One region of the Psychrobacillus sp. FSL K6-2365 genome, then DNA from elsewhere that is predicted to be linked to it. Evidence: a T-box and tRNA genes for the amino acid it is inferred to sense, from the RefSeq annotation. Region 1 holds a T-box; the other holds one or more tRNA genes.
The links. The T-box of region 1 lies ahead of ileS (isoleucine--tRNA ligase). A T-box ahead of a tRNA ligase gene usually reads a tRNA of that ligase, here a tRNA-Ile.

Region 1 (6,658 bases):
TTTCGGACCGTATTTTGGATCTCCAGCAAGTGGATAACCGATATATTTCATATGAACACGGATTTGATGTGTACGTCCAGTTTCCAATTGGCATTCAACTAACGAAAATTTATCAAATCTCTCTATAACACGAAAATGTGTAACAGCGTGCTTACCATTATCTACTACCGCCATACTTTGTCTTTCTTTTTTATCACGAGCAATAGGAGCATCAATCGTCCCTTTATCGTGAGCAATGCGACCATGCACAAGTGCTGTGTACTTACGAGTAACTGTTTTCTTTACAAGTTGGTCCACTAACGAGACATGTGCTACATCATTTTTAGCAACCATCAAAAGACCTGTCGTATCTTTATCAATACGATGCACAATTCCAGGACGCATAACTCCATTAATACCTGACAAATCTTTAATTTGATACATCAAACCATTAACTAGTGTTCCAGTAGTATGTCCAGGTGCAGGATGTACAACCATTCCACGAGGTTTATAGACAACAACTACATCTTCATCCTCATAGATGATTTCTAAGTTCAAGTTCTCGGCAACAATATCAAGTGGAACAGCATCTGGAGGTGTAACGACAATAACATCACCAGCTTTTACTTTATAGCTCGTTTTTGCTGGCTCATTATTTACTGTTACAAAGCCGTCTTTTATAAAATTTTGAATTTGTGTACGTGACCAATCTGATTCAAAAGATGCAATTGCTTTATCAATGCGCTCTTTTGATTGTTCATTTTCAATAATAAATGTTAAATCTTCCATTACTTCACCTTTTTCTTTTCAGCTCGTTCTTCTTGAAATACGAATAATATTATAATTACAACACCAATAGTTAGTGCAGCATCTGCCACGTTAAAGATTGGAAAATCATAATTAATAATAGGTATTAAAACATCGACGAAGTCTACTACTTCGCCTCTCCAAAGTCGGTCAATAAAGTTCCCTATTGCTCCTCCAAGTAGCATCATCAAGCCAGCTTGAAATACTGGCTTTCCTTTTGCTTCTTTATGAAAATAATAGATAATTCCAATGATGACGATGATAGTGACAATGGTAAAGAATCCTATTTTTCCTTCTAGAATGCCCCAGGCTGCTCCTCTATTTCTATGAGAAAGTAGCGCTAGGTAAGGGTCCCACATAATAATTCGTTCACCAAGTATCATATTTTTAACGACTAGCCATTTTGTCCATTGATCTAATGCAATGACAAAGGCCGCCAGTCCATAAAATTTCCACACATTATTTCCCCCACATAACAAATTCTTTTCAGCAAAATTGAACACTCTCCATCTAGTTTAACACAGAACCATGCAATACGTAAAAGAGCAGACACAATTTCAACATCGATTATGTACCATAAGAGTTGAAAGGATGGCGGCTTTATGGGCTATTTGCTCGATGTTAAGGACTAAAGTAGAGAATTTAAGGGCTATATTGAAATCTATGGATTATTAAAAGTGATTTATGGGCTATCCGAAAACACTTAAGGGCTTTACCTTTAAAATTAAGAGCTATCTAGCCATTATCCTATAAAAAATGTGATCCAAATAATTGGACCACATTTCTTTGTTTTATTTACTTAACAACCTCTGCGCAACGTGCACATAAAGTTGGGTGGGCTTCACTTGTACCAACTGTTTCGGAAATTGTCCAACAGCGCTCACATTTTTCACCATCTGCTTTTTCTACTACAACAGAAGCATGCTCTAATACTAAGCTGTTTGCTGGTGCTTCAGACGGTGCACCGCCTAATTCAAATTTAGAAACAATGAACAATTGTGCAAAGTCAATGGCATCTGTTTCAAACAGTGCTTTATAGTCATCATTTACATATAAAGCTACTTTAGCTTCTAATGATTTACCGATCGTTTTTGCATTTCGCGCTTCTTCTAGTGCTTTTAATACATCATCACGTAATTCCATAATTTTATCCCACTTAGCTGCTAAATTCTTGAATTCAGGATAATCAACAGCTTCTGGCATATCCGTTAATTGAACACTTTCCGCAGTTTCATGCTCTAAATAAGCCCAAAGCTCATCTGTCGTATGAGGCAAGATAGGTGTTACTAATTTTAGTAGAGCTAATAATGTATCATACATAACTGTTTGCATAGCACGGCGATCCGAGTGGTCCTCGCCATAGATATACACAACATCTTTTGCAATATCTAAGTAGAATGAACTTAACTCACTTGATACAAAGTTATTCACCGTATGATATACACTTGCAAAATCGTAGCGATCATATGCAGCTCTTACTGTTGTAATTACTTCTTGAAGTTTCATGTACATATACTGATCCACTTCACGAAGATCCTTGAATTCCACACGATTATTAACAGGATGGAAATCACTAATATTACCATGTAAGAATCTGAATGTATTACGGATTTTACGATATACTTCTGATACCTGTTTGAAGATCGCATCTGATACACGTACATCTGCTGTATAATCTACAGAAGCTACCCACAAACGTACAATGTCTGCACCTAACTGATTTATCACTTTAGAAGGAACGATTACGTTCCCTAATGATTTACTCATTTTACGTCCATTTCCATCCAATGTGAAACCATGGCTTAACAAACCTTTGTAAGGAGCGTGACCAAACATAGCCGTACTTGTTATTAACGAAGAGTTAAACCAACCACGATATTGATCCGATCCCTCTAGATATAAGTCAGCTGGGAATACTAAATCGTCGCGTTCTTCTAGGACACCTTGATGAGATGAACCGGAATCGAACCATACATCCATAATATCTGTTTCTTTCGTAAAGATACCATTGGGACTTCCAGCATGTGTAAATCCTTCTGGTAGTAATTCCTTCGCTTCTTTTTCAAACCAAATATTTGAACCGTGCTCACGGAATAGTTTAGAAACATGTGAAATAGTCTCTTCTGTCAGAATCGGTTCTCCATCTTCCCCATAAAATACTGGAATTGGAACTCCCCATACACGCTGACGAGAAATACACCAGTCTCCACGATCGCGAATCATGTTAAATAGACGAGTCTCCCCCCATGCAGGAGTAAACTTGGTATCCCGAATAGCTTGTAGCAATTCATCTCTAAATGCCTCAATAGAAGCAAACCATTGTGCTGTAGCACGATAAATAACTGGTTTTTTTGTACGCCAGTCATGCGGATATGAATGTGTAATAAATGTAAGTTTCTCAAGCGCACCTGCAGCCTCTAAAGCTTCTGTAATCGCTTTGTTAGCTGTGTCATAAAATAATCCTTCAAAACCAGGTGCTTCAGCAGTCATTACACCGCGGTCATCAACTGGACAAAGAACATCTAAGCCGTAAGCTTTTCCAACGTAAAAGTCATCTTCCCCGTGTCCAGGAGCTGTATGAACACATCCAGTCCCAGATTCAGTTGTTACATGCTCTCCTAAAATGATAAGAGAATCACGATCGTATAATGGATGTTTCGCTACGAGACGATCCATTTCCTTACCTTCCAGTGTACGTTCTACTGTATATTCTTCCCAGCCTAATTCTTCCGCAACAGATTTTACTAAATCTAATGCAACGACAAATTTAGAACCTTTCGTATTAACAACTGCATACTCAACTTTAGGATGCAAGGAAATAGCTAGGTTTGCAGGAATTGTCCAAGGTGTTGTAGTCCAAATGATAAATTTTGTTCCTTCTTCCAGAACTCCTTTTCCTTCAGTCACCTCAAAGCTTACATAAATAGATGGTGATTTTTTATCTTGGTATTCAATTTCTGCTTCAGCCAATGCTGATTCACTTGATGGTGACCAGTAAACAGGCTTTAACCCTTTATAAATATATCCTTTTTTAGCCATTGCACCGAATACTTCAATTTGACGTGATTCAAATGCAGGAGTTAATGTAACATATGGATTATCCCAGTCCCCACGAACACCCAAACGTTTGAATTGTGAGCGTTGATTGTCAATTTGTTGATATGCATACTCCTCACAAAGCTTCCTAAACTCTGCTAAAGACATCTCTTTACGTTTTACACCTTTATTGGTTAGTGCTTGCTCGATTGGCAGACCATGTGTATCCCAGCCTGGAACATAAGGTGCATGGAAGCCTGACATAGACTTGTGACGGACAATCATATCTTTTAATACTTTATTTAATGCATGACCCATATGAAGATCACCATTGGCATAAGGTGGTCCATCATGTAGTACAAAAAACGGACGATCTTTTGTATGGTCCTGTACCTTTTTATAAATATCCTGATCTGCCCATTTAGTTTGAATTTCTACTTCTTTCACTGGTAAATTTCCACGCATAGGGAAATCAGTTTTTGGCATTAATAACGTATCTTTGTATTCCATCTTATAACCTCCTAATTATTAAAAGCATGAGTACTGTAAAGGAGTGGCGAAAACAAAAAAACTCCACATCCCTAAAAGGGACGAGGAGTTATGCTCGCGGTACCACCCTACTTGCGATTTGTATAAAATCGCCGCTTAGAATGCCATAACGGGGCATTAACCGAAGACACTTACTATTTGTTCAGTGCCCTTGCTCCAAAGTGATATTCTAAATAAGATTCTACCCTGAGCTCTCACCACCCTCAAGTCGCTTTGTCGAAATCTATTTTAGACGTCTTTTTCAACGCATATTATATGATATGAAATTATTATAGGTAAAGTATGGCTATGAGTCAAGAAATGTTAATCTTCCGTAACAGATATACGATCAATTGCTTCTGTATCCACATCATATTCCATTAAATGATTCCAGTCATCTGTGTTGATCAAATCTAGCTGGGCTTCGACTAACATTTTAAAACGATTTCGGAAAACTTTTGACTGCTTTTTCAAGTCCTCGATTTCCAATGCAATCCTTCTAGCCTTAGTTAAAGCTTCATTAACAATTCGATCAGCATTTTTTTCTGCCTCTTTCACAATTAACTTCGCTTCTTTTTGTGAATTGCGACGAACCTCTTCTGCTGCCTCTTGTGCAACGACAATTGACTTATGTAATGTCTCTTCAATTGAAGTAAAATGACCAACCTTTTCGCTTGAAGTTTTAAGCTTTGTTTCTAATTCCTTTTTTTCTTTCATCAATATTTCAAGATCTTTCATAATTTGATCAAGGAATTCGTTTACTTCATCTTCATTATATCCTCTAAATCCTTTACCAAATTCCTTGTTATGTATATCAAGTGGTGTCAGTGGCATTTTAACATCTCCTTTACTTACTATTCTTGTATTCTTTCTTACATTATACATTTCCAAGAAGGTGAATACATCTAAATTTGAAATATTCTTATAAAAATTAACTTTTAAGTTCTAACCTGCCTATTTGTAGTCGTAATTTATCTTTTTTTGTTCTTCCTTCGATCATTATTAATTTTACTCTTCCATGCCCTCTAATAGAAAGTAAATCAAGTTCTTGTAACTCAAGAGATACCTGATCCTTTTCTGACCAGTTCACTTTGACCTTACCAGCTTGAATAAGGGATGCAGATTTTTGACGAGAAATATTAAAAACTGCCGCAATCACTGTGTCTAACCTAAGGGAACTAACCGTTAAAGTATCAGTTATCCATTCCTCCTGTTGAACAAAATAATCGATTGGATTTTCTATCACATTTATATGAACTTTCACTTTCCCAATGGATGTGAAATTAGCTCGAACGTAATCTAAAACCTCTAAGGCAACGACGAACTGAATGGCTCCATCTTGTACGCGTATATCACCAAATTTACTACGATCAATTCCTAGTGACATCATTGAACCAAGAACATCCTTGTGCTTTAGCGTAACAAATTTAGTAGGATAATGAACTTCCACTACTTTCGAAGAGAAATCGTTATCAGATGGAGTAAAATAAGAAGGAAACAATAAGACTCTTCTTCTCTCCGCATCCTCTAGTGCACCTTGAGCGCTAGAGTCAATCTCTTCATATTGCCTACGAATCGAGTCTACGATAAATTGCTGCCTTGGGTCTAGAAAGTCCGTCAACTTAGGAGCATATCGATCCTCAACTTCCCGCATCATACTCACAACCTGTTCTATAAATGGCTGTTCTTCTTTTCTAAAATGTTGCAATACATTTTCCATTTTAATATTTCCCTTTCGACTATAGTAAAAAACCCCACGAAAGTGAGGTTAGACAACTATATTAGCTATATAATATATGCCTGTCATTGCTAGGTTTAATACAAAAATTGCCACAATTGGTGAGATATCAATCATCCCTAATGGAGGAATAATTTTTCTAAATGGTTCTAAGTATGGCTCACATATTTTCCCTAAAAACTTTCCAAAACCTGATTGTTGAATGCTCGGAACCCATGACATTAAAATATACGCTATTAATGCATACGTATAAATTTGAACACCCCAGCTTATTAAAGATAAAACTAATCCCATAATTTAAATACTCCTCTGTTAATCTAAGTCATTATAGTAATAATCCGATATTGCACCATCGACTTCAACAGAATCTGGTGCACAAAGGAATATATCCGTACCTATTCTTTGTATGTCTCCACCTAAAGCGTACACTGTCCCACTTAAAAAGTCGATTATTCGAATTCCCTGCTCCTTATCAATTCGTTGCAAATTTACAATTACAGCCTTTTTACTTTTTAAGTGTTCAGATATATCTTGTGCTTCTGCATACACTCTCGGCTCTATCAATATTAC
Region 2 (6,658 bases), 1.6 Mb from region 1:
CAGGCTTATCTCCCCCAAGAGTCCACATCGACGGGGAGGTTTGGCACCTCGATGTCGGCTCATCGCATCCTGGGGCTGTAGTCGGTCCCAAGGGTTGGGCTGTTCGCCCATTAAAGCGGTACGCGAGCTGGGTTCAGAACGTCGTGAGACAGTTCGGTCCCTATCCGTCGTGGGCGTAGGAAATTTGAGAGGAGCTGTCCTTAGTACGAGAGGACCGGGATGGACACACCGCTGGTGTACCAGTTGTTCTGCCAAGAGCATCGCTGGGTAGCTATGTGTGGACGGGATAAGTGCTGAAAGCATCTAAGCACGAAGCCCCCCTCAAGATGAGATTTCCCATTACGCAAGTAAGTAAGATCCCTCAAAGACGATGAGGTAGATAGGTTCGGGGTGGAAGCGTGGCGACACGTGCAGCTGACGAATACTAATCGATCGAGGACTTAACCAAATTTTGTTTAACGTAACAATGTCGTTTATCCAGTTTTGAAAGAATAAATTTTTTATTAAATAACCCTTGAAAAATTCTACAGAGTTGTTATAATAAAGCATGTCTTTCAAAAGTATTCAAGTCTAGTGATGATGGCGAAGAGGTCACACCCGTTCCCATACCGAACACGGAAGTTAAGCTCTTCAGCGCCGATGGTAGTTGGGGGTCTCCCCCTGTGAGAGTAGGACGTCGCTGGGCTTGCAATAAATACATAATTTACCCAGGAGGATTAGCTCAGCTGGGAGAGCATCTGCCTTACAAGCAGAGGGTCGGCGGTTCGAGCCCGTCATCCTCCACCATATATTTACTCCTGCCGGAGTAGCTCAACTGGTAGAGCAACTGACTTGTAATCAGTAGGTTGAGGGTTCAAGTCCTTTCTCCGGCACCATTTTTAGAGCCATTAGCTCAGTTGGTAGAGCATCTGACTTTTAATCAGAGGGTCGTAGGTTCGAATCCTACATGGCTCATCACTTTATAGTGAATAATGTATGCGGGTGTGGCGGAACTGGCAGACGCACTAGACTTAGGATCTAGCGCCGCAAGGCGTGGGGGTTCGACTCCCTTCACCCGCACCATTTAATTTAATAACCGAGCGGAAGTAGTTCAGTGGTAGAACACCACCTTGCCAAGGTGGGGGTCGCGAGTTCGAACCTCGTCTTCCGCTCCAAAGATTCACTAAAGTGCCGGGGTGGCGGAACTGGCAGACGCACAGGACTTAAAATCCTGCGGTAGGTGACTACCGTACCGGTTCGATTCCGGTCCTCGGCACCACTTTTATGAAAAACATATGCGCTCGTAGCTCAATTGGATAGAGCACTTGACTACGAATCAAGAGGTTGCAGGTTCGAGTCCTGCCGAGCGCACCATATTTGACGGGAAGTAGCTCAGCTTGGTAGAGCACTTGGTTTGGGACCAAGGGGTCGCAGGTTCGAATCCTGTCTTCCCGACCAGTTATTATTTTCGGGGCCTTAGCTCAGCTGGGAGAGCGCCTGCCTTGCACGCAGGAGGTCAGCGGTTCGATCCCGCTAGGCTCCACCATTTTAAAAAAAGTTGAAATCTTGGCGGTGTAGCTCAGTTGGCTAGAGCACTCGGTTCATACCCGAAAGGTCGTGGGTTCGACTCCCTCTGCCGCCATCTTAAGGACCTTTAGCTCAGTTGGTTAGAGCAGACGGCTCATAACCGTCCGGTCGCAGGTTCGAGTCCTGCAAGGTCCACCATCAATATCTTGGAGGAATACCCAAGTCTGGCTGAAGGGATCGGTCTTGAAAACCGACAGGCGGGTCATACCGCGCGGGGGTTCGAATCCCTCTTCCTCCTCCATTTTAATCTAATTGATGCAGGTGTAAGCCGAAGAATGTGTCTCACTATTTTTAAGCAATGTACCATCGATTTTGTAAATATATAACGTCGCGGGGTGGAGCAGTGGTAGCTCGTCGGGCTCATAACCCGAAGGTCGCAGGTTCAAATCCTGTCCCCGCAACCAAATGGTCCCGTGGTGTAGCGGTTAACATGCCTGCCTGTCACGCAGGAGATCGCCGGTTCGATCCCGGTCGGGACCGCCATTTATATATGAATGTTAATACATATCAATTGGAAATTTGGCTTGAATAATTAGCTTAATTTAAAATTGAAGAGGCTCAGTAGCTCAGTCGGTAGAGCAAAGGACTGAAAATCCTTGTGTCGGCGGTTCGATTCCGTCCTGAGCCACCATTTAATGCGGGTGTAGTTTAGTGGTAAAACCTCAGCCTTCCAAGCTGATGATGAGAGTTCGATTCTCTTCACCCGCTCCAAAATAATGGGCCTATAGCTCAGCTGGTTAGAGCGCACGCCTGATAAGCGTGAGGTCGATGGTTCGAGTCCATTTAGGCCCACCATTATTCCGAAGTAGCTCAGTGGTAGAGCAATCGACTGTTAATCGATCGGTCGTAGGTTCGAGTCCTACCTTCGGAGCCATATATGGGGAAGTACTCAAGTGGCTGAAGAGGCGCCCCTGCTAAGGGTGTAGGTCGGGCAACCGGCGCGAGGGTTCAAATCCCTCCTTCTCCGCCATATATTGGCCCCTTGGTCAAGCGGTTAAGACACCGCCCTTTCACGGCGGTAACACGGGTTCGAATCCCGTAGGGGTCATACTCAAAAAAAGGTAACCAATCATTGGTTACCTTTTTTTATTTTTAACTTTTATTTTATTCCTTTCTCTTTTTCTATGTCGATGTATGGAACGGTCATTCAATAGAATGCATACAACATAATGACCAGTGATAACGCATAAATAATGAACCCTAGGTTATATATAGAGTGAATTTAAAATATGATATCATTTCTATTGAAGGGAGAGGTTATAGTTGTTTCAAAAATTTAGTAAAGTTATGCTCATACTTGTACTAGCGTTAGGCTTCACAAGCTTAGGTCACATGCAAGCAGACGCAGCTACAAACAAAGTTATGTGGGGAAAAACAGAGTTAAAACAAGGGCAAATAGGTAAAGTAACAATTCTTGCAGACACGAATTTAGTTAAAGTTGGCTCCAATGGATCACTTAATAAAGTACGCACACTAAAAAAAGGTGATGAATATAGAGTCTATACGTATAAGGGAACAAATGGTGGCTTATATGGAGTAGGGGCAAGTAGTTTCATACAAAAAGGTTCTAAAGTGAAATATGAAACTCCATCTAAAAGTAAGCTAGCTTTGCTTAATAAAGAAGTAATAGGTGGGCTAACACCAAAAGCAGGGATGAAGCTTGTTTATTCTCCTAGCTTTACTGAAAATACACAAAATGAATTTACTGTTAGTGATTCCTATAATTCTGAATACGATATGACGGAAGCTTTTTTAAAGAAGAAAGGTGATATCCTAAATAATTTTACTTATATTGAACGTAAAGATCGTTTAATATTTGGGGTAAGTCATACAGATTGGGCCATACTTGATCTCGCTTTTCCATTGATTGAAGGAAAAACAACGAGAGAATATTATCTAACAGAGGACAACAATCAAGCTTTTTATAATGTATTTGTGGAAAGTACTACTAGTACGGTTAAAGTAAAAGCCGGAACATTCCAAAACGTGGTAGTTGTTCGTACAAACTATGGCTACACGTTCTATATCGCACCCGGAATCGGAATTATCAAGCTTGTCGATAAAAAAGGTGTACTTAAAGCAGAGTTATTATCATATAAATAAGAAAAAAACCAGAGTGCTAGCTTTTTAATAGCATTCTGGTTTTTTAAAATATTATACATAATAGCCAATCAATAGACCTAAGCCTAAAAGGAATACAAAAATCGTATTCGTAAGTGCGGTGTCTTTCATAGCAGGCGCAACCTGAACTGGATTTTCTGTTTGTTTAAATAGTTTTATCGCATGTATAGGTTTTTTCATACTTAACAAAACCAATAAACTCCATGGAGTGATTATTTGCAAAACAACTAAAGCAATAATCCAAAGATAAGACAAAATAAAATAAGAAGCTAAAATAGTAATGGCGTTCTTCCTACCAACTAATATAGCCATCGTTTTTCGTCCACCTATGGTGTCTTCGACTAAATCGCGAATATTATTAGAAAGCATTATTGCAGCAACTAACAGGGCACTTGGTACAGATAACCAAACAGCAAATAGTGGTACTGAACCAACTTGAATATATACTGCAATTAAAACAATGAGCATTCCCATGAACAATCCACTGAATAACTCTCCAAATGGAGTACTAGAAATAGGGTAAGGTCCACCAGTATAGAAGTATCCAACGGCCATAGAAATTGCACCAACTACTAATAATAGCCAAGAGCTTTCATAACAAATATAAATTCCTAAAATAGCTGCTATTAAATATAGTAATAGAGCTAGTTGCATAACGGTTTTGGGTTTTACACCATTACGTACTATTGCTCCTCCTATACCAACCGATTCCTCACTATCAAGTCCTCGTACAAAATCATAATACTCGTTAAACATATTTGTAGCAGCTTGTATTAGAAGACAAGCTAATAACATAGCAATAAATAATAGCCAGTCAATATTTGCCTCGTATAGGGCAATCATTGTACCTAAAAAAACAGGTGCAAATGAAGCAGTAAGAGTATGTGGCCTTGTTAATTTCCACCAAACACGCCAACCTTTGTCTGCTTGAAATTCATGTGACATAATTTTTCTCTCCTTTAAAAGAATCCAATCTCAATTTTAGCATAAATTTATGGCTAAATGTGTGCTGAAATGTGTAGAAAGATGTATGATTAAGGGTAGAGTAATTTAATTAACCTAGATAAAAGAGTAGTTATTAAACGGAGGTCATATTTATGCCGAAAACCACCGGTACCATTGATACAAAATACCGTTTTTATACGGAAACAATAGAAGTCTCAAGATTGTCTGCCCAGGCATTCTTTGAAGCAGGGGATGAATTATATAGAGGGAAACGTTATTTTTGGCAAAACAAAGAGAAGACGTTAACTTTAGTAGGATTGGGACATGCTCATATTATTGCAAATAATTTAGAAGATAATAGATACAAGGATATTGATGCGAAGTGGAAGAAACTATGTCAGTCTTCATTAAAGGAAAAGGCAGATGTATCTCCAATTCTATTTGGTGGATTTTCATTTGATCCTAAAAACAAGGTTTCATCGGAATGGGATACGTTCCCTTCTGCCTTCTTTGTCGTATCTAAATTTCAGTTAGTTATTCAGCATGACCAAGCATTCGTTAATATTCATTATATAACGGATGAAGTGAAAAGCATGGAACCTTTTGAACAACTACGTATAGAAAGAGATGCGTTAATACACACTGCTCAGGTAAAAGAGTTAAAGGTACATGCTAAACCAACACTAATCAAACGAGAAGATCGCTTGAAAGATGAATATTTGCACGCTGTAGAGGATGTAACGAAGAGAATCCGAGAAGATGAGATACAAAAAGTAGTAATTGCCCGATCTCTAAAACTAACATTTAACGATACTTTTTCTCCTGCAACGGCAATATATAATGCATCGATGGAGCAACCAGAAAGTTATTTATTTGGTTTAGAGAATGATGAAAAAATCTTCTTTGGCGCAACTCCTGAGCGACTTGTAAAAGTGGAGAATAATAAAGCTCAATCTGCAGGGCTTGCGGGTTCCATTAGAAGAGGGAAGAATTCTCTCGAGGACAAAGAGTTAGGAGATTCATTATTAACAGATCCCAAAAACTTAGGTGAGCATAAATATGTTGTAGAAATGATTAAGAAGGTATTTATGCAATATTGTGAGGATATTAAAGTACCAACTAGACCAAAGCTTATGAAGATTAGAGATATCCAACATCTATATTCTCCAATTGAAGGAGACCTTAAAAAGGAGTCTTCATTATTTGAATTAGTACAAGCTTTACACCCAACACCAGCATTAGGAGGAGAGCCTCGTCAGGATGCGATTAAAATTATTCGTGAATCCGAACAGATGAATCGTGGATATTATGCTGCTCCAATCGGTTGGATAAATGCTGAAGGAGACGGGGAGTTCGCAGTTGGGATACGTTCTGCTTTAGTGGAAAATGAACATGCCTACTTATATGCAGGTGGCGGAATTGTTGCTGAATCATCCTCTTTAGAAGAATTTGAAGAAACACGAGTGAAGTTCCGTCCGATGCTTCGAACTCTTGGAGGAAACATGAATGACTAACATCGAGTATTTAACTTCTTATGTAAATCACTTAGTAGAAACGATTAAACAGGCAGGAGTTCAGGATATAGTAATGTGTCCTGGCTCAAGGTCTACTCCACTTGCGTATGCATTTGCTAAACATGAAGGATTTCAATTTTATCGACAAATAGATGAGCGCTCGGCTGGTTACTTTGCGCTTGGTATTGCGAAAGCTAAAAAAAATCCTGTTGTTCTTTTATGTACTTCAGGAACAGCAGCAGCAAATTTTTTCCCAGCGATAGTGGAAGCATATTACGCACGTGTACCTTTGTTGGTCATTACAGCTGATCGGCCTCATGAACTCAGAGAGGTAGGAGCTCCACAAGCAATCGATCAACTTCATTTGTACGGAAAGCATGTGAAGTGGAGTGTAGATTTCCCACTACCCGAACAAAATGAAGAGAGCCTTGCTTTTGTAGAGCGTCATATTCAGCGCGCAGTGTCTACATCTAGAGTTTTTCCGATGGGACCAGTCCATATAAATGTACCAT

Region 2: it has a tRNA-Ile gene. The T-box ahead of ileS (isoleucine--tRNA ligase) is inferred to sense a tRNA for this amino acid. The anticodon was not compared.

What each region holds. Positions count from the first base shown of each region.
Region 1 covers NZ_JBBOOO010000001.1:1,378,374-1,385,031, reverse strand. Annotated here, with positions in the region: gene MKY29_RS06575 (RluA family pseudouridine synthase) at 1-768, opposite strand, end outside; gene lspA (signal peptidase II) at 768-1,244, opposite strand; gene ileS (isoleucine--tRNA ligase) at 1,582-4,332, opposite strand; T-box leader at 4,406-4,625, opposite strand; gene MKY29_RS06560 (DivIVA domain-containing protein) at 4,675-5,184, opposite strand; gene MKY29_RS06555 (YlmH family RNA-binding protein) at 5,282-6,070, opposite strand; gene MKY29_RS06550 (YggT family protein) at 6,119-6,382, opposite strand; gene MKY29_RS06545 (cell division protein SepF) at 6,401-6,658, opposite strand, start outside.
Region 2 covers NZ_JBBOOO010000001.1:2,982,058-2,988,715, reverse strand. Annotated here, with positions in the region: rRNA gene MKY29_RS14975 (23S ribosomal RNA) at 1-448, shown strand, start outside; rRNA gene rrf (5S ribosomal RNA) at 570-685, shown strand; tRNA gene MKY29_RS14965 (tRNA-Val) at 711-786, shown strand; tRNA gene MKY29_RS14960 (tRNA-Thr) at 800-875, shown strand; tRNA gene MKY29_RS14955 (tRNA-Lys) at 882-954, shown strand; tRNA gene MKY29_RS14950 (tRNA-Leu) at 978-1,062, shown strand; tRNA gene MKY29_RS14945 (tRNA-Gly) at 1,080-1,154, shown strand; tRNA gene MKY29_RS14940 (tRNA-Leu) at 1,170-1,258, shown strand; tRNA gene MKY29_RS14935 (tRNA-Arg) at 1,277-1,353, shown strand; tRNA gene MKY29_RS14930 (tRNA-Pro) at 1,361-1,437, shown strand; tRNA gene MKY29_RS14925 (tRNA-Ala) at 1,450-1,525, shown strand; tRNA gene MKY29_RS14920 (tRNA-Met) at 1,548-1,621, shown strand; tRNA gene MKY29_RS14915 (tRNA-Ile) at 1,628-1,704, shown strand; tRNA gene MKY29_RS14910 (tRNA-Ser) at 1,715-1,807, shown strand; tRNA gene MKY29_RS14905 (tRNA-Met) at 1,896-1,970, shown strand; tRNA gene MKY29_RS14900 (tRNA-Asp) at 1,974-2,049, shown strand; tRNA gene MKY29_RS14895 (tRNA-Phe) at 2,122-2,197, shown strand; tRNA gene MKY29_RS14890 (tRNA-Gly) at 2,204-2,277, shown strand; tRNA gene MKY29_RS14885 (tRNA-Ile) at 2,285-2,361, shown strand; tRNA gene MKY29_RS14880 (tRNA-Asn) at 2,366-2,440, shown strand; tRNA gene MKY29_RS14875 (tRNA-Ser) at 2,446-2,536, shown strand; tRNA gene MKY29_RS14870 (tRNA-Glu) at 2,543-2,614, shown strand; gene MKY29_RS14865 (hypothetical protein) at 2,830-3,669, shown strand; gene MKY29_RS14860 (1,4-dihydroxy-2-naphthoate polyprenyltransferase) at 3,721-4,632, opposite strand; gene MKY29_RS14855 (isochorismate synthase) at 4,785-6,146, shown strand; gene menD (2-succinyl-5-enolpyruvyl-6-hydroxy-3-cyclohexene-1-carboxylic-acid synthase) at 6,139-6,658, shown strand, end outside.